Regions from separate parts of the Paenarthrobacter sp. MSM-2-10-13 genome, predicted to be linked through region 1. Evidence: riboswitches for the same ligand, from Rfam matches in the RefSeq annotation. Region 1 holds a riboswitch; the other holds the start of a gene.
What was found. Region 1 has a riboswitch for cyclic di-AMP ahead of HAV21_RS06875 (NlpC/P60 family protein). Riboswitches for the same ligand answer to the same signal wherever they lie in the genome.
Positions count from the first base shown of each region.

Region 1 (11,697 bases):
TCCGAGCGCGTCCACTTGGAGGACCCGGTCCACGTTGGGGATGTTCCCGTCCTTATCCACTGTCCCGGCCTCGTTGGCCAGGCCCACCATGGTGCCCATGGCGTCGAAGAAGATGCTGAGGAGGATCACGAATGCCAGCAAAGCTGCACCGATGAAACCGAGGTGCTCAAAGGCGCCGAACGGGTTGGCCTTGCCGATCAGGGACAGGTCCGGTGCGCCCCATTCACTGAGTTTGGGGGCCACCAGGGACCAGCCGCGGGGGTTGACGTTGGTGCCGTCAAAGCTTGGGCCAATGTGGAGAGTGAACTCGAGGATGGCAGCCAGCGCGGTGGACACAACGATGCCTATCAGGATGGCTCCGCGGACCTTCCGGACCACCAGTGCGATGGTGAGGATCAGGCCCACTGCGAATACCAGGGTGGGCCAGCCAAGGAGCTTGCCGTCCACGCCCAGACCGAGTGGAACGGTGGTTCCGGCGGCGTCGGGGATGCGCCGGACGAAACCGGCGTTAACCAGGCCGATGAGGGCGATGAAGAGGCCAATGCCCACAACGATTGCCGTCTTGAGGGCTTCGGGCACCGCCTTGAACACGGCAGTCCGGAATCCGGTCAGCACCAGGATGAGCATGGTGATGCCGGAAAGCACCACGAGTCCCATCATGTCCGGCCATGTCAGCCCGGGGTGCGATGCCACCGTGACTGCGACGAACGCGTTGACGCCCAAGCCTGTGGCCACGGCGAACGGGTGCTTGGCCCAGGCTCCCATGAGGATGGTCAGGATGCCGGCAACGAACGCCGTGGTGGCTGCCACGGCGGTGAAACCCAGCGACGCGCCACTCGAATCGGGTCCGGAGAGGATCAGTGGATTGAGCACCACGATGTAGCTCATGGCGAAGAAGGTCGCGAAGCCGCCACGGATTTCCCGCGAATATGTGGATCCACGTTCGGAGATCTTGAAGTAGCGGTCGACTGCAGAACCTTGTTTAAGCATGAAGGTCTCCGGGGATCGAGGGGGAGTTTGCTCTCAAATCCTATGTTGTCCGGTGCGGGCCCTCCCAACGATTCGCCTAGTCTGTAAGGAAGCCAACACTAGGAGAAACCGCCCCATGCGTACCATCCGCCCGCTTCTGGCCGCCGTCGTCGCTGCTCTTGCTTTTGCTTCCGCCCTGCTGTTTGCAGCGGCACCGGCGTCCGCGCACGACGTCGCCGAGTCCACAGCGCCAGCCAACGGTGCCCGCGTTGCGGAAGTCCCGGCGTCGGTCTCCATTACGTTCAACAACCGCCCGCTCGCGATCGGATCGGGCGTAACGGTGACGGCTGGCGGCGAGAACTGGGCGGACGGTCCGGTCGAAATCATCGACAACCAGGCCGTTCAGAAGCTCCGCGAGGGCGCCCCTGCCGGCGAGTTCACAGTGGTATGGCGCGTGGTCAGCTCCGACTCGCACCCGATTGAGGGCACCTTCACGTTCACAGCCACCGCAGGAGGCTCGACGTCGGCGAGTGGTACGGCGGGTGCCTCACCAGCGGCTTCGGCTTCCTCAGCTGCGGTACCAACAGTGGGCACCGCCGCACCAGGGACTGCCGGTAACAATGAGCCAGCCGCCGACGCCTCCCAACCTTTCCCTTGGAGCATTGTGGGGCTGGCTGTTGTGGCGGTGGGTCTCGTAATTTATCTCGCCGTTACCGCACGGAAAAAATTGGCGGCTTCGAACGAGCCAGATGCCGATACTCCCGCGGAATAGCGCGGTTTTCTACGTAGCTGCGAATATCTCGAATCGGTTACCGCGACACGCCAGAAGCCCACTTCCCGTTACTTAAATGTGACTTCGGGGGAATCATCGCGTACCGTAGTTCCTGTGCCTGTTCCACGTAGCGGGCACTTCCGGCCTGATTGCCTAGCTCTGCCGCAGTCCGGAATCCGTTCGCAGACAAACCTACGGCAGAGACGGGGAACCCAATTTAGGTCGCTTTCGAGCGTGCCTTGGGGTGAAGTCACGATGCTTTCGCTGAACAGCGGGAGATAGTGGCCGGGTGACTCCCATCCGAATCCGACAGCTAACCTCGCAGGCATCGGGAGAGGCTCTTTCATGTCTTCACGCATTCTTCGCGGCCGTCGTAAGGCGGACAGCGTACGTCCTAATCCGTTCATCTCCATCTCGAAGGCAGTTGCCAGCAACGCTTCAGGCGCTGGTCGTCAGGCAGCTGTTATCGCAGCAGCCTCGGGCCTCGTTTTGACCGGTTCCATTGCTGCTCACGCAGCTGAGACCCCGGTTCAGCGCGATTCCAGCCCCGCAACGGTTGCCGAGACCGTTTCCGAGGCACCCACCAAGGTTGTTACCGCCCTGTCAACGGCTACCGTCAACTTTGAGCGTCCCGCAGTTGCTTCCGTAGCAGCTCCGGTCATCGAAAAGCCGGCCCCCGTTGTTGAGGCCCCTGTAGCCAAGAAGGCAGCTGTCACCACGGCTGCTGCTGCAGCTCCCGTTGCCGCTCAGGCCGCGGTTGCTGCTCCTGTTGCTGCCGCACCCGCACCGGTTGCCGCTGCTCCTGCAGCTGCCCCCGCCGCCGGCGGCGTCAACGCAGCCATGGTTGCTTCGGCTTACGCACAGATCGGTATCTTCCAGGACTGCACCGCCATGGTCGAAAAGGCCCTTGGTTCCGCAGGCATCCCCGTAGGCGACCTCGGTCCCATGCAGTTCATGAACTACGGCAAGGTCGTCAGCGATCCCCAGCCCGGTGACATGATCGTCCAGTCCGGCCACGTTGCTATCTACATCGGCAACGGCCAGGCCATCAGCGGTGGCATCAACGGCAACCAGACGGGCATCCACCCGATCAGCTGGTTGACCGCAACGGGTCCCCTGACCTACGTACGCGCTGGCGCATAAAGCCTCACGCTTCAGTTCAAAGGCCGGTGCCTTCGAAGACTTATGTCTCCGGAGGCACCGGCCTTTGGCGTTAAGTTCTGTTCGTAAAAGTTCAGTGCGGGACGTACGACGGCGGACTTGGCTGGCTTGCGGGGGTGGTAGCGCGTTTGCTTGCGGGACTTCCTAGGCGATGGCGACGCCGGGACCCGCCGGCAGGGCAACCTTGGAGGAGATGGCCTGACCCACTGCTTTGGCTTGCCGCAGCACTTCCTTGGGGGACGGAGTGATGAGGTCTCCGACGCCCACCAGGTGCATTCCCACGGCCCGCATGGCCGCGGCAAGATTCTGTCCGACTGCAATGCCAAGTTCGGCCAGCATGCGCCGTAGCTGGCTTTGGGCGCAGCGTGTCACTACTACGTGGTCTGCCAGAAGAACGCCTTGGGCTGTGTGGATTGCCCACTGGCGAGGATGGGATTCGTGGGGGCCGGATGCGTGGAGCCCGGTCCTCAGGCCTGTGGTTGTCATGCTGGCGGCCACACCGTATCCGATATGCCGTGAGGGATCTGAGCCCAGGAAATCCAAGCGGACAGCGCGAGTGGTGTTACGAACGTCCAGTTGATGACTGGCAGCGTAGTTCCTCAGGTGGCGAAGGATTTCGTTGCGTTCCTGCATTGCTGTCGGATCTGCGGCGTCGGTGCGTTGGAGCATGCCTGTATGGACGGACGGTCCAGTAGTGGATAACGCGCCGAACCCGTCTACCACGATCGAACCCACGCCGTAGCGGCTGAGTTCGCTGGCAACTGCCAAGCCGGACAGGCCGGCTCCGATGATCACGGTGGTGGTGCGTTCCGTGCCGGAATCAGGCGTGAGTGACACTGCTTGGTTCCTCCTTGACGTGTGTGCCTTTCGGCATCGCGTGGGATCGCGTCCGAGTTCCCCAAGCGGCCGCAAGTAAATGACCGGGGCGTGTGGTGTGAGACACGTTTTCCGGCCATTCGGTGACTCGAACACTACCGAACTTTTTCGGCCATGGATAGCCTCTCCGCCTGCGCGTTTTGTCTCTTCGCCGCGAGCACCCCAGGGACCGCCGGGAACCGAGCCCTGACCGTTATGCACATAGCCCAATGTCGTCTTGATTCGCCACTGCTGACCGAGAATAGTGAGCATTGGGAGGAGGAATTTCCGGGTTTCTCCTGCCCCGGCCGTTGGCAACAAAACAGTCTGGAAGTTCTAGGCCGGGATCCTCTGGCAGAATAGCCGGAACATCAAGCAGTAGGTGGAGAGGCAGGCCCCCATGGACCAGCACGGAAGACACAGTGAAGAGTCACCGGACGGCCAGGACCAGGTTGTGGAACCTGGTGGCATCGTCGTCGGGGTGGATGGTTCAGAGCACGGTCAGTGCGCCTTGGTTTGGGCCGCACGGGAGGCGGAGCGCCGCCAGCTTCCGCTGCATATTGTCACGGCGTACTCCGTGCCAATTTTCGCGGCCTCCGGCTTGGACGGTGGCTACGCAACAGTTGACGATTCCGTCATCCGCGAAGGCGCTGATGCGATCGTTCGTCAAGCCTTGGACAAAGTCTCCGGATATGCCATTGACGTCGATGCTTCCGTGGAAAACGGTGATGCCGCTGGTGTCTTGTTGGACCTTTCCGAGGAGGCCGCGCTGCTGGTGTTCGGCAGCCGGGGTCGCGGTGGGTTCGTCGGGCGCCTCCTGGGTTCGGTGAGTAGTGCCCTGCCCGCGCACGCCAAATGCCCCACGGTGACGGTCCCGCTCTATTGCGCTGATCGCCTCGGTGAGAACACCGAGGACAAACACATCAAGGCCGAGCACGCCAAAACGGGCCCGCGCACTGTGGAAAACGTGGTTGCAGTAGGCGTTGACGGCTCCGAGCAAGCACGCGTTGCTGTGCTCGAAGCTGCCGAGCAAGCGCAGCGTATGGGAGCCACACTGCGCGTCATCTGCGCTGTTCCGCAGTACAGCGGTTCCCTGGCGTGGGTTCCGGCTCCGTTGGACCGCGATGCCCTATTCGCCGATATCAGGGTCCAGCTTGACGCCGGTGTTGCCTGGCTCAGAAGCCACTTCCCTTCGTTGGCTATTGAGACGGACCTCCGGGATGGCTCGCCCGTTGATGTTCTTGTGGAAACCAGCCGCAGCGTCGAGCTGGTTGTTTTGGGAACCCGTGGCCGAGGCGGATTCGCGGGAATGCTGCTGGGGTCAACATCAGACGGAGTCCTGCACCACGCCAAGGGGCCAGTGCTGGTTGTTCCGGACAGGGAAGATCCCCGGCTGGCGGACCGTCACAAGTTTGGACCCATGCTCGGCGCTGCCTGAGTCGGCGCCTGGCACATCCATGGACAGTATGGAGCCCGAAGATCCGGATCAGGATCGCGGCGCCAGCCTCGGCGCCTCGGGTTCGGTGTTCGTCCGGAACATCTCAAAAATCCGTGGAGACATGGTTCCGGAGGTCGGTGGCAAGGCAGCCAATCTTGGCGAGTTAGCTAATGCAGGGCTGCCCGTGCCACCCGGTTTTTGCCTCACAACTGCTGCGTACCAGCGGGCGCTCTCGGGAGCTGCTCTGGAGCCTGTCCTTGCGGCTTTGTCGGAGGCTGATGCGGCGGGGTTGGACCGGCTGAGTGAGATCGCCACCCGTGCCCGGTCTTTGGTTCTCGACTCCGGGGTGCCGGCCGGGATCGCCGAATCGGTGAGATTGGCGTACGGGGAATTGGGCGATAACGTCGCAGTGGCTGTCAGGTCTTCGGCCACCGCCGAGGACCTGCCGTTCGCGAGCTTCGCCGGACAACAGGACACTTTCCTGAACGTAGTCGGCGTGAACGCGGTCCTGGACGCCGTAAGCCGCTGCTGGGCCTCGCTCTGGACAGATCGTGCCGTGGCCTACCGGACCACCAACGGGATTGACCACGCCACGGTGGCCTTGGCCGTGGTGGTGCAGGAGATGGTGGATTCCACTACGGCTGGCGTCATGTTTACCGCCAACCCCGTGACGGGGAATCGCAATGAAACCGTCATTGATGCCAGCCCCGGCTTGGGGGAATCGGTAGTCTCCGGTGCCGTCAACCCGGATCACTATGTGGTGGACACCCTGCAGGGCGGCATTGTAAGCAGGACCTTGGGGGACAGACAGCTGGAGATCCGCGCCGTTCCAGGCGGCGGTACGGAGCGACTCGAGCGGCGCCGTTCTGCCGATTCAGACGTGGAGCCTTGCCTGAGTGATCGTCAGGTGCTTGCCCTTGTCGAGCTGGGCCGTGAGGTTCAGGAGCACTATCGCGCCCCGCAGGATACCGAGTGGGCCATCGATCCCGCGGGAAAGATGTGGCTCACCCAGGCCAGGCCCATCACCACCCTGTACCCGCAAACTACGCGAAAGCCTCCTGCGCCGGGCGAGCACGCGTTCCTGAACTTCAGCCTGGCACAAGGCCTCACCAGGCCAATGACGCCCATGGGGTTGGCCGGTATCCGCCTCATCGCCTCATGTGTAGCCAGGACTGCTGCCTTCGATGTACCTGATCCCAGGTCCGGCCCTCCTCCGTATTATGAGGCCGGTCAGCGCATCTTCTTCGACCTCACGCCGGTGCTGCGGAGCCGGGTCGGGAGGGTCATCGTTCCGCGGGTCTTCGATGTCATGGAGGCCCGCTCTGCCGCACTCATGCGGGGTCTCTTCGAGGATCCACGCTTCACGGTGACCATCAAGACACCCCTGAAGCTGATTCGCCATGTGGGGCCGGTTGCGGCCAAATACCGCGTTCCCGAGTCAGTGATCCGGGGACTGTTCCGGCCGGCTGCGGCGATGGAGAGGGTGGAGGAACTCACCGCGGAACTGCATAAGACGTTGGTTGTGCCGGGGAAAGCAACGTCCCATCAGCGGCTTGCCCACGTGCAGAGAATCCTGGGAGAGGAAGTCTTCGCAACAGTGCCGCAGGTGCTGCCCCTTCCTGCGCTCGGCTTCGCGATGCTGGCGCTGGTGCGGCGCCTTCTTGGCGAGCAGGCGCCCTACAGCGAGCTGCAAACAGTGCTCCGCGGCTTACCCAACAACGTCACCACGGAAATGGACCTGGCGTTATGGCAGCTCGCCTCGGAGATCCGGGAGGATCCCGACGCCGTTGCCTCCATGGTCGGCCAAACGGCAGCAGAGCTGGTGGAACAGTACCGGGCGGCCAAGCTTCCCCCAATTGCACAATCCGGTGTGGCAAGGTTCCTGGGCATGTACGGGCACAGAGCCGTTGCCGAGATCGACCTCGGAATGCCCCGTTGGTCCGATGACCCGACCCACATCCTGGGCGTGGTGGCCAACTATCTGAGGCTCGCGGAGGGTGCGGAGGCCCCGGATCAACAGTTCAGCCGGGCAGCCCGTGAAGCCGATGAGCAAGTGGCCCGTTTCGTGGCCCGTGCCAGGGCGAAGAGTCCGCTGCACAAAGCGGTAGTCAAGATTGCTTTGGACCGAACCCGGCGCTTCGCCGGGTTGCGGGAGTTACCCAAGTACAACCTCGTCCTGGGGTTGGGGGCGGCGAGGGAGCAGCTGCTTCTGATCGGGAACGAGCTTGCGGCAGCACAACGGATTGACAGAGCCGAGGATGTCTTCTTCTTGGACCTCGACGACGTCGAGGCCGCCCTGGCAGGGGATGACCGCCGCGACGTGGTTGCCGAACGCCGTGCGGCTTACCAGCAGGAACTCCGCCGCAGGCACATTCCCAGAGTGCTGTTGTCTGATGGGACCGAACCCGAGGCTACGGCAGTCGGGAGCGGTGGCAAGCAGCGCCGGGGCATCGTGCAGCCAGGAACCCTGTCCGGCAGTCCGGCGTCGGCAGGTCTGGTGTCTGCACCTGCGCGGGTCATCATGGACCCGGTGGGTGCGCACCTGGAACCCGGGGAAATCCTGGTGGCACCGTCAACGGACCCTGGCTGGACGCCCCTGTTCCTCACCGCAGGAGGGCTGGTGATGGAGATGGGCGGACCCAATTCCCACGGAGCGGTGGTGGCCCGCGAGTACGGCATACCTGCGGTGGTGGGCGTCCCCGATGCAACCTCGCGCATCAGCACGGGACAGCACATCACCGTGGACGGAGCCGCGGGGACCGTTAGTACGGAAACCCCGTAGCGCTGAGGAGACTCAGGCGTGCTGGTGTGATTCGTGCTCGGAGTGGCTCACGGGCTCCAACTGGAAAGTGCAGTGCTCCGTGTCGAAGTGCCGGCCAAGGCACGAGCCCAGCTGGTCCAGGATGTTGTCCGCCCCCGTCGCGTTGAGGACCGCATCCTCCACCACCACGTGGGCTGAGAACACCGGAACGCCGGATGTGATGGTCCAGATGTGGATGTCATGGGCATCAACCACGCCGTCCACGGCAACTATGTGTTCCCTGATCATGTTCACATCAACGCCCTTGGGTGTGGCTTCCAAAAGCACATCCACCACGTCACGGAGCAGATGCCAGGCACGCGGAATGATCATCAGGGCAATCAGTACCGATGCCAACGGGTCAGCAGCACTGAATCCTGTGGTCATGATCACCACGGCCGCAACGATGACGGCGATGGAGCCAAGAAGGTCGCCCAGGACTTCAAGATAGGCGCCGCGGACATTGAGGCTTTCCTTCTGCGCCCCTTGGAGGATCAGCAAGGAAACGAGGTTGGCCACAGCACCCAAAATGGCAGCCCACAGCATGACGTCCGTTTGGATTTCCGTGGGTTCGCCGAAGCGGCGAATGGCCTCGATCATGATCACCACAGCGATCACAATCAGGATCAGGGCATTGGCCAGCGCGGCCAGAACCTCAGCTCGTTGGTAGCCGTATGTTCGCTGGTCGCTCGCTGGGCGCGTGGCAATCCACGCCGCCATCAGGGCGATGAACACCCCAGCGGCGTCAGAAAGCATGTGTCCGGCATCAGCCAGCAGCGCCAAGGATCCGGACACGACGGCGCCAACCACCTGGATGCCCACCACCCCTAAGGTGATGGCCAGGACGGCGATAAGCCGCTTCCGGTGCTTGCCGGTTGCTGTGACTCCGTGGGAGTGGTTGTGGTCGTGCCCCATGCCTACAAGGCTAGCCCCAGCCGAGTTCATGCAAGCGGTCGTCGTCTATCCCAAAATGGTGAGCTATCTCATGCACCACGGTGATGGCCACCTCATCAATAACTTCTTCGCGGGTGCTGCAGATGTTCAGGATGGGTTTGCGGAAGATCGTGATCCGGTCAGGGAGGGAACCTGCTTCCCACCAGGAATCCCGTTCGGTCAACGGAACGCCCTCGTAGAGCCCCAGCAACACGGTGCCAGGATCTTCTCCGGGCTGTGGTGTGTAGTCGTCCTCGATGAAGATGGCCACATTGTCCATGGCGCTGGCCGCTTTGGGCGGGATCAGCTGCAGGGCGTCACTGACGGCTTCTTCAAAATCTTCGGCCGACATTTCGTAAGGCCCTGGAACATCATCAACACGCCTGTTTTCGACAGGACTGTGCACTGCGTTCCGTTCCCGGAGCGGTGAGGAGGGGCGCTCGCCGTCGGGAATGATGGGCAGGCCGGGAGGAAGATTCGCGGGCATGATTCGACTTTAGTCCGCGAACGCAGCAATGGCTCCGTGTGTGATGGGAGATACTGAACTCAATCCTCTTTTCGACAGACACAGGAACCGCATGACCGGCACCGCTTCCCTTGCACCTGAGCCCCTCGACGTCGTCGTAGTGGGTGAGGCCCTGATCGACATCGTCCAGTCGACGAACGGGCAGAAGGAGTACCCCGGCGGTTCGCCGGCGAATGTCTCCTATGGCCTTGGCTTGTTGGACGTGAAAACGGGCCTGCTCACAGCGATCGGTCGTGACGAGCGGGGTGACGCCATCGCTGCGCACCTGCAAAAAGCAGGTGTTGTGTTGTTGCCCGGTTCCATGTCCGCGGGCAAGACAGCGACGGCGACAGCCAGGATAACCGCCGATGGTTCAGCAGATTACACCTTCGACATTGACTGGGCGCTGGCTCCACTCGCTTTGCCCTATGCGCCAAGAATCCTGCATACCGGTTCCATCGCCACGTTCCTGGAGCCCGGTGCAAGCGTTGTCCGGAGCCTGTTGGAACAGGCCCAGGGCGGGTGCATGGTCACGTACGACCCCAATATCCGTCCCGACCTTCTGGGAAGCCACCACGAGGCACTCTCACTGTTCGAGGAAATAGTGCCCCTGACGGACGTAGTTAAACTCAGCGGCTCCGACGCCCGGTGGCTCTACCCTGGCAAAGCGCTCGAGGACACTGCGAGCCACCTGCTGGCCCTTGGCACAGGGCTTGCTGTGGTGACCCAAGGAGTCAAGGGCTCGCTCATGGCCACCAAACACATTCAACTCAACGTTCCGGCCGTTCCGGCTACCGTGGCGGACACCATCGGCGCCGGAGACTCCTATACGGCAGCGCTCATCATGGGGCTGCTGCTGCGGGGCAGCGACGGCCTGGCGCCCACGGTGCTGGAACGGATCGGCACCATCGCCTCCATGGCTGCTTCCATTGCTGTGGGCCGGCCGGGTGCAAACCCGCCCACGCACCGCGAACTACTGATGGGCATGGCCCGCTAACTGCGGGGCTGGCGGGGCTGGCGGGGCTGGCGGGTCTGGCGTCGCGTCAACCCGACGCCGATCAGGCAGATGACGCCGCCTATCAATCCCCAAATGGTGGGGACCTCCTGGAGTACCGCCCACGAAATCAGGATGGTGGTGCCCGGGACAAGGTAGGTGGTGGCGGCCAGCTTTCCAGCCGAGATCAGGGAAAGCGCATAAGCCCACGTGGTGAAGGCGATGGCTGTGGGGAAGATACCCAAATACACCAGCCCCAGGGTGGCGGGAAGCGGCGCTACCTGGACTTCTGCGATCAGCTGACCCGTCCATGGAAGGCAGCAGATGGCACCTACCATGATGCCGAACCACGTCGCTTGCCCTGCGGTGAACTTCCGCAGAACGGGTTTCTGCAGGATCGCGCTCACCGAGGCGAGCACAGCGGCAAGCAAGCACAAAAGCACACCGGCCACGTCCGCCGTCGAACGCTGTCCGGAACCCAAGGCAATCATGGCGACGCCGCAGAAGGCCACGCCGCTGCCGATCAGCAACCACCGCGGGAAGCCTTCCTTGAGGAAGATGCCGGCAAGAATCGCGATGAGGATGGGGGAGACGTTAATCAGCATGGCACTGGTGCCGGCGTCCAGCATGTGCTCTGCGGCGTTCAGCGCCACGTTGTAGCCGCCGAACCACATCACCCCGTACGCCACGATCGGCAACCACTCGCGGCCGCTCGGCCAGACCTTCAGCGTGGGCAGCACCACGATTCCAAGCACGACGGCGGCAACCGCCAAGCGTCCGAGCGTCAAGGAACCGGGGGAGAAGCTTGGGCCCACTGCGCGGATGCCCACAAAGGCCGAAGCCCACAGGACCACCGTAATGATGACGGCCGCGATGCCGAGTTTGCTGATGGGTGCTCCCGGCGCGGGGGTGGTGCGCTGGGGCAGGCCCGGGGAAGGCTGGCCGGGTTCGGCCGGGGTGGTGGTTGTCATAGGGCAAATCTATCCGGCACGCGGCGGAGGTGGCTGGCGGTTTTCAGACACGTCAGGGCAAGATCCTGCCAATGTCGCCAGCCCGTACCCTTGCCGTACTGGCGAGGGGTGAGCTCTCGACTCTATGGGTGCTTGGTTGAGGTGAGACGTCGCCCCTCGGTGAGCCTTCAGTTTGTGGCCCGGAACACTGCGCAGACCTCGATTTGGGAATATCGCCATCTATGCTCTAAAGTTTTAGAGTCCAGTTCGGACGAGCGAGACACGGAAAGAACGCGTAAAGCGTCCCTTTTCTTTGCGAA
Region 1 is NZ_JAAOXO010000002.1:230,029-241,725, forward strand. It holds gene HAV21_RS06865 (NCS2 family permease) at 1-990, opposite strand, end outside; gene HAV21_RS06870 (copper resistance CopC family protein) at 1,106-1,741, shown strand; cyclic di-AMP (ydaO/yuaA leader) riboswitch at 1,892-2,083, shown strand; gene HAV21_RS06875 (NlpC/P60 family protein) at 2,087-2,884, shown strand; gene HAV21_RS06880 (FAD-binding protein) at 3,047-3,739, opposite strand; gene HAV21_RS06885 (universal stress protein) at 4,158-5,195, shown strand; gene HAV21_RS06890 (PEP/pyruvate-binding domain-containing protein) at 5,215-7,977, shown strand; gene HAV21_RS06895 (cation diffusion facilitator family transporter) at 7,990-8,910, opposite strand; gene HAV21_RS06900 (metallopeptidase family protein) at 8,921-9,415, opposite strand; gene HAV21_RS06905 (carbohydrate kinase) at 9,507-10,430, shown strand; gene HAV21_RS06910 (DMT family transporter) at 10,427-11,398, opposite strand.

Region 2 (11,697 bases), on a different contig from region 1:
GTCCATGATGGTGACATCAGCACCGAGGCCCAGCGCCATGGCGGCGGCGTTGGTTCCCGCAACGCCGGCGCCGAGGACAACAACCTTGGCCGGGCGCACACCCGGTACGCCGCCCAGGAGGACACCCTTGCCACCGGCCGGAGCCATGAGGGAGGAAGCGCCGACCACTACGGACAGGCGACCTGCGACCTCGGACATCGGGGCGAGGAGCGGAAGCGTGCGGCCCTCCTGAACGGTTTCATAGGCGATGGCCGTGACGCCGGAGTTGATGAGCTCGGCGGTGAGCTCGGGCTCTGCGGCGAGGTGGAGGTAGGTGAAGAGGATGAGGCCCTTGCGGAAGCGGTGGTACTCGGCCGCGATGGGTTCTTTGACCTTCATGACCATGTCTGCGCGGGCCCAGACATCGTCGGCTTCGTTGACGATTTCTGCGCCGGCGATCGAGTATTCCTCGTCGGTGATGCCCGAGCCGAGGCCTGCGCCGCGCTCAACCAGAACGGAGTGTCCGTGGGTGCGGAACTCGTGGACGCCGGCAGCCGTGATGGCTACGCGGAACTCGTTGTTCTTGATTTCTTTGGGGACACCGATGATCATCTGTGGGCTCCATCGTTAGCGGGCTCTTCGGCCGAAAAATGTGTTGCGGGCTGTGATTCCAGAATAAATCCGGCTGTGAGGCAGGCGACATGGAGTCGGAACAGCCCGCACAGGAAAACCCTGTGGATACAAGGATCCTAGCCGGGCAAGTTCGACATTTGTCGAGCACTGAAGCGTCAAGTGTCGCCTGCTGTTGGTACGCTTTTCCGATGCAGCAGGACGTGGAACAGATCGTTGAACGGGTGGCTTTGAAGCTGGGCCGCGGGCTCTCCCTGGAAGACCTCGACGGCGTTCTCCTCGCCTACAGCTCCAACCAGTCCCACGCCGACCGCGTCCGCGTGAACTTCCTCCTGAGCAAGCGGGTACCCAGCGACGTCAGCGCATGGCAGCTCGCTCACGGCATTGCCACGGCGGTGCGACCCGTGGTGGTTCCAGCCAACGACGAACTGGGCATGTTGGGCCGCGTCTGTGTCCCCTTGCTGGTGCGCGGTTTCCGCGTGGGGTACTTGTGGGTGCAGCTTGACCTTGAAGAACAGAGCGCGACGGCGATACTCGCCGAACTGCCAGGCGTGCGGGACGAGCTGGACCTGCTGGCGGGCTTGCTCCTTGATTCCAACACGGCTGAATCGGAGTTCCGGCGACGGCGTGAACAGGAGTTTCTCTCAGCCTGCGGCGGCGAATCCAACGCTGTGGCCGCCGTCGCGGGTTGGAAGGAAATCCAGGGCCGCGGTCCGTGGCAGCTGGTGACTATCCTCGACCCCGATGGCGCGAGGTCCGACGTCGATCCCATTGCAGCTACCCTGACGCATCGATCTGCCGCGCTGCAGTCCACCATTGGCGTGAACGCCGCGTTGTTCAGCGCCGGAACGGAGACGCATTCCGTTGTGTTGTTCCGCGAGTCGGGCGGCCGGGCGGACCATGCCCAGGTTTTGGTGCACTATCAACTGGAGCTGGCCAAACGCGCAGGCCGCAAAGTGGACAGGGTAATCCTGGGGATCAGCGAACCATTCCAAGTTATCCGGCAGCTGTCCGGTGCGTACCGGCAAGCGAAGGTTGCTGCCCAAGCGGCCGCAGTAGACCTCCCTTTGGGTGAGCTCGTGGACAGCCGAACTGTTGGCGTGTACCAGCTGTTCGATCGTTTGGTAGCACCGGGCGGTTGGGATGACACGGGATCTGTGCATTTCAGGGCACTCGAGGACCACGACAAAAACGGCGAACTCCTGCCCGTCCTTGAATTGCTCTATGACAATGACGGCTCGGTTCAGGACGTCGCCGCCAAACTTCATCTCCACAGGAGCAGCATCTACAACAGGCTCGGCCGGATCCGCCAGCTCATCGGTGCTGATCCGTTGAGTGGCGCGATCCGGCTCGAGTTACATGCGGCCCTGAAGGCCAGGCGTTGGGCAGTACGGCCACGGATCTGAGCCTGCTTCCCCTTGTAAGTACGAAGTATGCGGTGTTGCCTTAGGAGCGCCGCAAACGCTGGCAGCTCCAGCGCCCCATCCGCCGACGAAACGTGGCAGTCCGGCTGCTGCTGCAGTACCGGCTATGCCACCCCGCATGGGTGGACGTACGCGGCAGGCGGGTGCTCAACCGAATACCTTCTGTGCGGCATCGAGGATGTCCTGAAGTGCCGATTCACTGGGCTGCGGTGCTGAGGCAGCGGTCGGGTTGCCCGGTTTCGGCTTGGACGTCGGCGTTGCAGTATCCGTCGGCGTTGGAGTCGGTGTGGGAGTCGCAGTTCCTGTGGGAGTCGGGGTCGGTGTGGGGGTGCCCGTTGGCGTCGGCGCAGGCGGTGTAGTGATGGTGTCCGACGGCGGCACGTCGCTCGGCGCGGGGGCCGGCTGGGTGGGTGCCGGGCTGGTGGCGCCAGGAACTGCCGGGACTGCGGACGAGCCCGCTGACGGGACCCATACCGGGTCCGCGAGCGAAACCTGTGGGGTGGGAGTCGACGACGGCGACACCGCCCCGGGTGCCTCCGCGATTGTCGCGGGCTGGCCGGCCTCGGAGGAAGCCGTTGCCCCTGTTGCTGAGGATGGCGTGGTGGCCGATGGCGACGACGCCGTGGTGTAGGAAGCCTTGGGCCCGGGCGATGCCGAACCCGAGGTGCGGCCTTCGCCCCCGCCGGCTTCCTGCGACGGGGTTTCCTGGCCGAAGAACGGAAGTTCGAGGGCCGGCCCCAAAGCGCCGGCTGTCAGCACGAGGCCAAGGGCCCCCGCCACCACGGCCATGCGCTGGCTCATGTGTTTGACCGAAGCCGCCTTGCGCAGGGCGGCCTGTGGTTCGCGGCCGAACGGCTCACGGCCGAACGAGGATGTGGCGCCAAAACCGGACTTGGTGGTGGGCGCAGCGGCTGGCTTTCGAACGTCCCGGCGGCTAGCCAATGATGCCGAGGCTGTAGCGGCTGCGGCCACCTGAGCCGGAGACTTGCCGCGCGGGGACTCAGCGTCCTTGCGCGGGGACTCCGTGGGTTCCGGCGTGCGCGCGGACTCATCGCGGGCAGTGACTACGGGAATGGCCGCAGTTGCGGGTTCCGGCGTTGCAGGCTGCACTACTGGAATAGCCGTGGTGGCGGGTTCCTGGCTACTGGATTCCCGTGAATCGGGTTTCTGGCTGGCCGGCGGAACGATGGGGATGGCTGCGGTAGGTGGTCCCGGTGTGGTGGACTTCGGAGCTGCCGCCGATTCCTCGGGCGCGAGTACGGCCCGGGCTGCACGCTCGCGCTCGGCTGCACGGATTTCCGCACGCGTGGTGGGTTTCACCGCGGCGGGCATGGCCGCCGTGGCGGGTTCCGGCGTCGTGCTTGACGTTCCGCTGACGGCGGCGGAATCTGCCGGCGCGTTGTCAAGGAATCCGCTGGGTTGGGCCCGACGGCGTCCGGTTGGCTTGGTGCGCTCGCCTTCAGTCTGGGCGCGGCGCGGCTGATCCATGGTTGGGGACATGGTGGTTGCCTCTCAACGCCTTCGAGGTTAGCTGTCGGGTTCGGACGAGGCCGTCCGGCCGCGCAAGGCGGCTTCACCCCAAGGGCTTGTGGGTAACAAGCCCGGGAACCTGGGTCCCCCGTCTCTGCCGCGGGTCTGGCGGATCCCGGATTGCGGCAGAGCTCGGCGTCAATCCGGAAGCGGCCCAGCGGAGATATGGGTCGCCCTACGACGGTACATGAGCCGGAAAGTAAAGTCACATTAATGTAACGGGCGGTAGTTCAGCCTAAGCGGTAGGCTTCTAGCGCTTAGGCTTCGGGGCCGGTGCTGGGCGGCACTCGCTGGGCCGCTCGACCAAGATATCCCTGGCCAACACTAGCTTCGGCGCGCACCGGCGGGTAGACATTGTCTATGGACCTGCCTGTGATGCCACCCGTCTCGCCCATGCTCGCCAAATCCGTTCCGACCATCCCCGAAGTTGGGCACTATGAGCCCAAATGGGACGGCTTCCGGACCATCGTCTTCAAGGACGGCGACGAGATCGTCCTGGGCAGCCGCAACGAGAAGCCCATGACCCGCTACTTCCCCGAGGTGGTGGATGCCCTCAGGAAGAACCTGCCGGACAAATGCGTGATTGACGGCGAAATCGTCCTGATCGAGGGTGGCCGGCTCGAATTCGAGGTGCTCCAGCAGCGGATCCACCCCGCCGACAGCCGCGTCCGTATGCTTGCTGAGAAGACCCCGGCGTCCATGATTGCGTTCGACATCCTCGCGCTAGGCGATCAGAACCTCATGGACAAGCCGTTCTCCGAGCGCCGGGCCATCTTGGAACGTGCGCTCGCCGAGGCCGAGCCGCCTGTGTATGTGACTCCTGCGGTGACTGATCTGGAACGGGCACAGGAGTGGTTCGTACAACTGGAGGGCGCGGGCCTGGATGGTGTGCTGTCCAAACCACTGGATGGGGCGTACCTCCCGAACAAGCGGGTGATGTTCAAGACCAAACACGAGCGCACGGCCGATTGCGTGGTGGCTGGGTTCCGCTGGCACAAGACCGCGAAAGTAGTGGGCTCCATGCTGCTTGGCCTGCACGATGACACCGGCCGGCTGCATCACGTGGGAGTAGTGGCATCGTTTCCCATGGCCAAGCGCGAGGCCTTGGTGGCTGAGCTTGAGCCGTATCAGATTGAACTCGACCAACACCCGTGGGGCGAATGGGCCAGGCAGGACGAGGCTGCCGGGGGTTCACGCATGCCGGGCGCCCAAAGCCGCTGGAGCGGGGGCAAGGACTTCTCCTTCGTGCCCCTGCGCCCCGAGCTCGTGATCGAAGTGAAGTACGACTACATGGAGGGGGACAGGTTCCGGCACACCACGCAGTTCCGCAGGTGGCGGCCGGACAGGACCCCCGGGAGCTGCACGTACGCGCAGCTGGAAGAGCCCGCTGAGTACGATCTCGGGGAGATCCTGAAGCTACCGAACACCTAGGGCGTTGCCAACCCGCTGTTACGTCGCTGGCCAGCAACGAAACAGCGGGTTAGCGACGTAACAGCGAGGCTTGCAGCGTAGTTACTCGTGGTGGCCTTGGTCGCTGCTCATGCTGCCTTCGGCCGGCGGGGTTTCTCCCGGAGGAACTCCACCGCCGGGCTCCAACCCTGTGACGTTGCCGTCCAGGGGGTCCGGGTTGGCGGAGGCTGCGGGATCCTCGTCCTCGTCCTGGCGCATATCGGGATCTTCGTGGATGCTGTCGGCATCGGAGGTCGTGTCATAGGATCCTGTGGCGAAGGGTCCTGTGGCGCCGGTGGTGCCGAAGCCCTGGGTCTCTTCAGTTGAGTCTTTGTCAGTCACGATCAGCCCTTTCGTAAGCAAACTTACTAATGCGCTTGCTCCGTCAGCCTAGCCGGGACGCGGCTACCCGACAAGCGGCACCCACGCCAGGTGCCGGCGTCGTGCGTCAGTGTTTAGCGGTGCGGAGTGGTAGCGGTGACGAAGCTCCGGATGGCATCCGCCACAGCCTTGGGACGCATGTGCTGCGCCACGTGCCCGACGCCCGGAATCTCTACCAAGCGACCCTGTACCACTGTCCTGGACAACCGCAGTGACCAATCCGGGCCCGCCACCTGGTCGCGGCTACCGCGCAGGACCAGCAACGGTACCTGGATGCCGGCCAGCCTTTTCTCCGTGGGGTATTTCATCATCACCGGCAGCTCGGTGAGGTACCAGCGCGGGCCGCAGCGGAAGTAGTCGGACATGACGATCGCGTTGGACGTGGGACTCTCGCGGAGTATTCCGTCGAGGGTCAGGGCCAGCGACTGCCGCCACACATTTTTATGCCGTGAATCCACCACGGGACCCATCAGTACTAACTGCTTGACCTGCTCGGGGGCGCGCAGGGCCGCCTCGATGGCAAATTGCGTACCCATCGAATGCCCCACCAACACGTAGGAGTCGATGCCACACGACGCGAGTGTATCGGCAATGAACGCGCCGTAGTCCTCCACTGAGAGCTGGCGACCGGGCTTGGGCGTCCCGCCAAAACCGGGCAGGTCCAGCGAGTACGTCGGTGCGCTCGCCGCGAGAACAGCATGCAACCGCGCCAGGTATCTATGCGACACCCCGATCCCGTGAATCAAGATGTACGCGGGTTCGCTCCCCGGCTCTGCGCCCGGCTCCGGCGCAGGCGAGCCTTTCGTCCAATGGATCCTGCCGGTCAGGCCTAAGGCCTGGACGTCGGCAGAAAGCAATCCTTTTGTGTCCCCTGGCATCTTCACTCGTTTCCCAACCGTTGCAGGAACACCGGAGCTCCGGGTCCGCTCACTTCATCGCTCCCGATCGGCCGCCCTGACACCGCAAGCAGTAATGCGCTGAGTACGGTGGCCCCGTGCTGGGCGGGGTAGTCGCGGCGGATGCCGGAGCACAGGGACGGCGTCTGCCATTGCGCTGGCTCAAGCGGTTCGAGGTCTTGGATCAGCGCACGACGCTCCTGGTGCACCACGGGCCAAACGGTCGAAGGGGAGCTTTTTGCCATACCGCTATTGAACAGCATGCTGGTGATGTGGGTTGGCTAGCTCTGGGAATCGGTGACGTCGTCTGCCGTGGCCGCTTGGGCTTGCTGCTTTTTCTTCTGCGTTGCCAGCCATTCAATGATGGCGGCCTGCCGGATGCGGCGATGCGTTCCCCGGTACTCCACCGGGATTTCGCCGCGATCTGTCATGTTGCGCAGATAGGTGTGGGAGATGCCGGCAAGCTCAGCCGCTTGTGAGGTGGTGAGCATTTCCTCCACGCTGCTCACCGTCACCGTTTCGCCGCGGCTCAGCCTGGCGAGGAGGTCGACGACGGCGTCCCTCGCCTCGGTGGGCAGGCGGTGGACCGTGCCATCTACGAACACGGTGATGTCATCGCTGTCTTGGAGGGAGCGTGCCAGATTCCGGGCGTCGTCGGCGGGCAAGCCGGGGGTGACGCGGGGAGCTATCAATGCCATGGCAGAAGCCTAGCGCGTGGCTCACGTTGGACCGTCGCACACCGCGTCCAGCATCCATTGAGACGGATCGCTGCACCTTAGACGACTCCTATCGTCTAAGGTGCAGCGAATCGTCGTACCGGCCCAACCCGGCGAGCAGCTACTCTGCGTCCAAGTCCGTCTCCAGCAGCTTGACCAGTGCGTCCAGCGCGGCGTCGGCTCCGTCCCCCTCGGCCCGCAGCACCACTACGTCACCCTTGGCAGCGCCGAGCGTCATGAGCGAAAGGATGCTCGCGGCGTCGAGCGCGTCATCGGCGGGTTCGCCTTGCATGGCAATGGTGACCTCCACGGGCTGCTCGCCTGCAGCCTCGGCGAACAAGGCGGCGGGGCGGGCGTGCAGTCCGGAGCGGCTGGCGATGGTGGCTGTGCGTTCGGGCATGGATTTCTCCTAAAAGTCGGAAGCGAAAAGTTAGAGGCCGAGTTCTTCGAGTACGGGGAGTTTGGCGCGGACCCAGTCGCGGGCCTCAAGAGCGCTCGGAGCAGACAAAGCGAGCCGGGCCAGTTCCTGCGCCTGCTCCAGTGTCACCGTTTTCAGCACGGTCCCGACGGCGGGCAGGGAGCGCGCGGTCATGGACAGTGTGGTGACACCCAGCCCGGTCAGTACGACGGCGAGGGCAGGGTCGGCGGCAGCCTCACCGCAGACGCCCACGGGCTTGGGGTCGCCTTCGCGGCCGGAGCTTTCCTGCGCCGCACCTTCAACGGTGAGCTGCACGAGCCGGAGCACGGCAGGCTGCCACGGGGTGTTGAGTTCCGCGAGGGGTCCGAGCTGGCGGTCGGCGGCCATGGCGTACTGGGTGAGGTCGTTGGTTCCGAGGGACGCGAACCCGACTTCGCGCAGCACGGTGGCGGCGGTCAGCGCAGCGGAGGGGACCTCCACCATCACGCCTGGGGTCTGGATTCCGGCAGCTGCGCAGAGTGAAGCGAAGCGGCCGGCTTCGGCGGCCGTTGAGATCATGGGGGCCATGACCCACACATCGGCGTCGGATTCCGAAGCTGCCCGGGCAATGGCCTCGAGCTGGCGCTCCAAGACACCTGGTGTGGTGAAGTCGGTGCGGTATCCGCGAACACCCAGTGCAGGGTTGGGTTCGGTGGCATCCGTGAGGAAGGGGAGTGGTTTGTCGGCGCCGGCGTCGAGCGTGCGAAGGACAACTTTCTTGCCCGGGAACGCGTCAAAAACGGCCTTGTAAGCCGCGGCCTGCTCCTCCACGGAGGGCTCGGTGTCTCGTTCAAGGAAGCAGAATTCGGTGCGGAACAAGCCAACACCCTGGGCGCCCAAAGCGGCAGCTGCCACGGCGTCCTTGGCTCCGCCGACGTTGGCGAGGAGCGGCACCAGGTGGCCGTCCGCCGTCGTGCCGTTTCCGTCGAATTCGGCGAGCGTGGCGGAGGTTTCCGCCCACGCCGTCGCTGCAGCGCGCTGCTCCTCAGAGGGTGAAACAGCGACGAAACCAGCTGCGCCGTCCACGTAGACCTCGGAGCCGTCGGCCACGGAGTCAACGCCATGTGCAGCCACCACGGCGGGCAGGCCGAGTGAGCGCGCAATAATGGCCGTGTGGGACTGCGGGCCGCCGCCCGAGGTCACCAGAGCAAGGACCACGGCGGGATTCAGTGTTGCGGTGTCCGCCGGTGCGAGGTCCTCGGCCACCAGGATGAAGGGCGTGTCCGAGGCCGGAATACCTGGAGCGGGGACGCCGCGGAGTTCGGCAACGATGCGGGCGCGCACGTCCAGGACGTCGGTGGCGCGCTCGGCCATGTAGCCGCCCAGGTTGTGCAGCATTTCGGAGACGGAAGCGCCGGCTTCCCAGATAGCCCTTTCGGCCGAGGAGCCGGCATTGATCAGCTTCGCGGCCGACTTCAGGAGCATGGTGTCCTTGGCCATGAGCGCAGTGGCTTCGAGGACGGCTTTGCCGTCGCCGGAAGCACTGTCCGCGCGTCCCTTGAGTTCGTCATGCACCGCCTGCGCAGCCGCTTTCAAACCCGCGACGGCGTCTTCCGGACTCACGTCCGCTGCCAAACGCTCTCCCGACGGCGGTTCGCTCACCGGCTTGGGCATCTGGCGGACGGAACCAATGATGCGGCCAGGGCTTACCCCTACTCCTTGGAAATTCTGCACTGAATCCTCTGTTCCTGCTTGTTGGTTCAGGCCCGCCGGCGACGGCACCGGGAGCCTCGAAAACTAGCCTACAAAATTCCTTTGTGAGCCACTTCATATAGCAACGCTATAGGTGCTAGGGTAGCGGTTATGAGTTTCGATGACCAGCTTCCGCCCAAAATTCGGTTGCTTCGCGCAGCTGCCGAATTGCTGGCGAATTCGGAGGGGTCAGCGGTCTCAACGCGCCAGATCACCAAGCTTGCCGGGGTCACGGCGCCAACGCTCTACCACCACTTTGGCGACAAGGAAGGCCTGTTCGACGCCGTCGTATCGGCCGGATTTGAAGAGTATGTGGCGGGGGAGCGGGATTTTGCACCGTCCGGGGAGCCCTTGGAAGACGTCCGGCGGATGTGGGACAACCACGTCCAGTTCGGGCTGAGCCAACCCCATCTGTATTTGGTGATGTTCGGCAATATCAGACCGGAAAGCCGGCCGGCAATCGTGGCCGATGCTGAAGCGCTTCTGGAAGAAATGCTGAACAAAGCCGCTATCGCCGGTCAGATCAACGTGCCGCCCCGCGAGGCGGCACGCAGCATTCTGGCCGCCAACGTGGGCGTCACGCTCATGCTGATCGCAGAACCGGTGGAAGAACGGAACCTCGAGCTCTCAACGATGACACGGGACTCCATGATTTTCGCCGTCTCCACGGACACCGCCCGTGGCGCCGCAGCGGACGACTCCGGTAAGTCGTCCGTGGTTGTTGCGGCAATCGCCCTGAATGCGGCACTGCAGGCCTCACATTCGGACCAACTTTCCAGCTCTGAATTGAAGCTGTTCCTCGAGTGGCTTCACCGCATTTCCAGCAGCTCCTAAGGCTGTTCTCTCTCGATCTATATCGACTGACCCCGCGCCGCAGCGGGACACACGTTAGGAATTCACATGGCAACAGAGACCGTTGCGAAGCCCCGCACCAGCGCCCGCGTTGGTGTCCAAAAGTTCGGAACATTCCTGTCCGGCATGATCATGCCCAACATTGGCGCCTTCATCGCCTGGGGCCTCATCACTGCCCTGTTCATTGAGAAGGGTTGGATTCCCGTAGCCGAGTTGGGCGGCTTCGGAACCAATGCCGAAGGCGAACCCAACGGCGGCATCGTCGGCCCGATGGTCACGTACCTGCTTCCAATCCTGATCGCCTACACCGGCGGCCGGATGGTCTATGACGTCCGAGGCGGCGTGGTGGGCGCCATTGCCACCATGGGCGTGATCGCGGGTACAGACTCTCCCATGTTCATCGGTGCCATGATCATGGGCCCGCTGGGTGCCTGGACCATGAAGCAGATCGACCGGCTCTGGGACGGCAAGATCCGTCCGGGCTTTGAGATGCTGGTCAACAACTTCTCCGCCGGTATTTGGGGCGCAGTGTTGGCGCTGGGCGGTTTCTACGGCCTTTCCTATGTTGTTAAGTGGTTCACGGACCGTGCTGGCGAGGTTGTGGAGTTCCTGGTCAATAACGGCCTGTTGCCGCTGACCAGCATTTTCATCGAGCCCGCCAAGGTCCTGTTCCTCAACAACGCCATCAACCACGGCGTGCTTACTCCGCTGGGTATTCAGCAGTCGCTGGAACAGGGCAAGTCCATCCTGTTCCTGCTCGAAGCCAACCCCGGCCCGGGCCTCGGCATCCTGCTGGCCTACATGTTCTTCGGCCGCGGTGCAGCCAGGGCTTCGGCTCCCGGCGCAGCAATCATTCACTTCCTCGGTGGTATTCACGAGATCTACTTCCCATACGTGCTCATGAAGCCCATCCTGATCCTCGCTGCGATCGGTGGCGGCATGACGGGCATTGCCACTATGGCCGTCACCAATTCCGGCCTCGTGGCTCCGGCTGCCCCGGGTTCGATCATTGCCGTGTTGGCACAGACATCCCGTGACAGCTATGTGGGCGTCATCCTGGCGGTTGTTTTGGCGACGGCCGTGTCCTTCCTCATCGCTGCGGTTATCCTGCGTACGTCCAAGAACAAGGGCGAGGATGATCTCTCCGCAGCTACCTCGCGCATGGAGGCCATGAAAGGCAAGAAGAGCTCCGTCTCCTCTGCCCTGACCGGTGAGAGCGCCGGCGGCCAAGTACGCGCCGGTGCCCAGGCTGGCACTGTCCTCACCCGCCCGGTCCAGAACATCGTGTTCGCTTGCGACGCCGGCATGGGTTCCAGCGCCATGGGTGCCTCGGTCCTGCGCAACAAGATCAAGGCGGCCGGCTTCCCGGACGTCAAGGTCACCAACTCGGCCATCGCCAACCTCAACGACAACTACGACGTTGTGGTCACGCACCAGGACCTCACCGAACGTGCCCAGCCGAGGACGGCCAGCGCCGTTCACTACTCGGTGGACAACTTCATGAACAGCCCCAAGTACGACGAAATCGTGGACCTGGTCCGGAGCAGCAACAGCGAAGGTGCGGCATCTGAAACAGGCGTAACGCCCGACTCAGGCACGACGACGGAGCCCGCCGCCGGCGTACAGCCCGCCGCAGCTGCCACAACAGCAGCCCCCGCCCATGGTGCGCATGCCGCTGAGCCGGCCCCCGC
Region 2 is NZ_JAAOXO010000009.1:99,478-111,174, reverse strand. It holds gene ald (alanine dehydrogenase) at 1-591, opposite strand, end outside; gene HAV21_RS16460 (helix-turn-helix domain-containing protein) at 801-2,015, shown strand; gene HAV21_RS16455 (hypothetical protein) at 2,181-3,533, opposite strand; cyclic di-AMP (ydaO/yuaA leader) riboswitch at 3,536-3,684, opposite strand; gene HAV21_RS16450 (ATP-dependent DNA ligase) at 3,924-4,994, shown strand; gene HAV21_RS16445 (DUF6480 family protein) at 5,076-5,354, opposite strand; gene HAV21_RS16440 (alpha/beta hydrolase) at 5,468-6,271, opposite strand; gene HAV21_RS16435 (hypothetical protein) at 6,274-6,534, opposite strand; gene HAV21_RS16430 (helix-turn-helix domain-containing protein) at 6,571-6,987, opposite strand; gene HAV21_RS16425 (HPr family phosphocarrier protein) at 7,127-7,405, opposite strand; gene ptsP (phosphoenolpyruvate--protein phosphotransferase) at 7,436-9,136, opposite strand; gene HAV21_RS16415 (TetR/AcrR family transcriptional regulator) at 9,266-9,988, shown strand; gene HAV21_RS16410 (PTS mannitol transporter subunit IICBA) at 10,055-11,697, shown strand, end outside.
Region 2: it holds a riboswitch for cyclic di-AMP, as region 1 does, so the genes downstream of both, HAV21_RS16455 (hypothetical protein) here and HAV21_RS06875 (NlpC/P60 family protein) in region 1, are expected to answer to the same signal.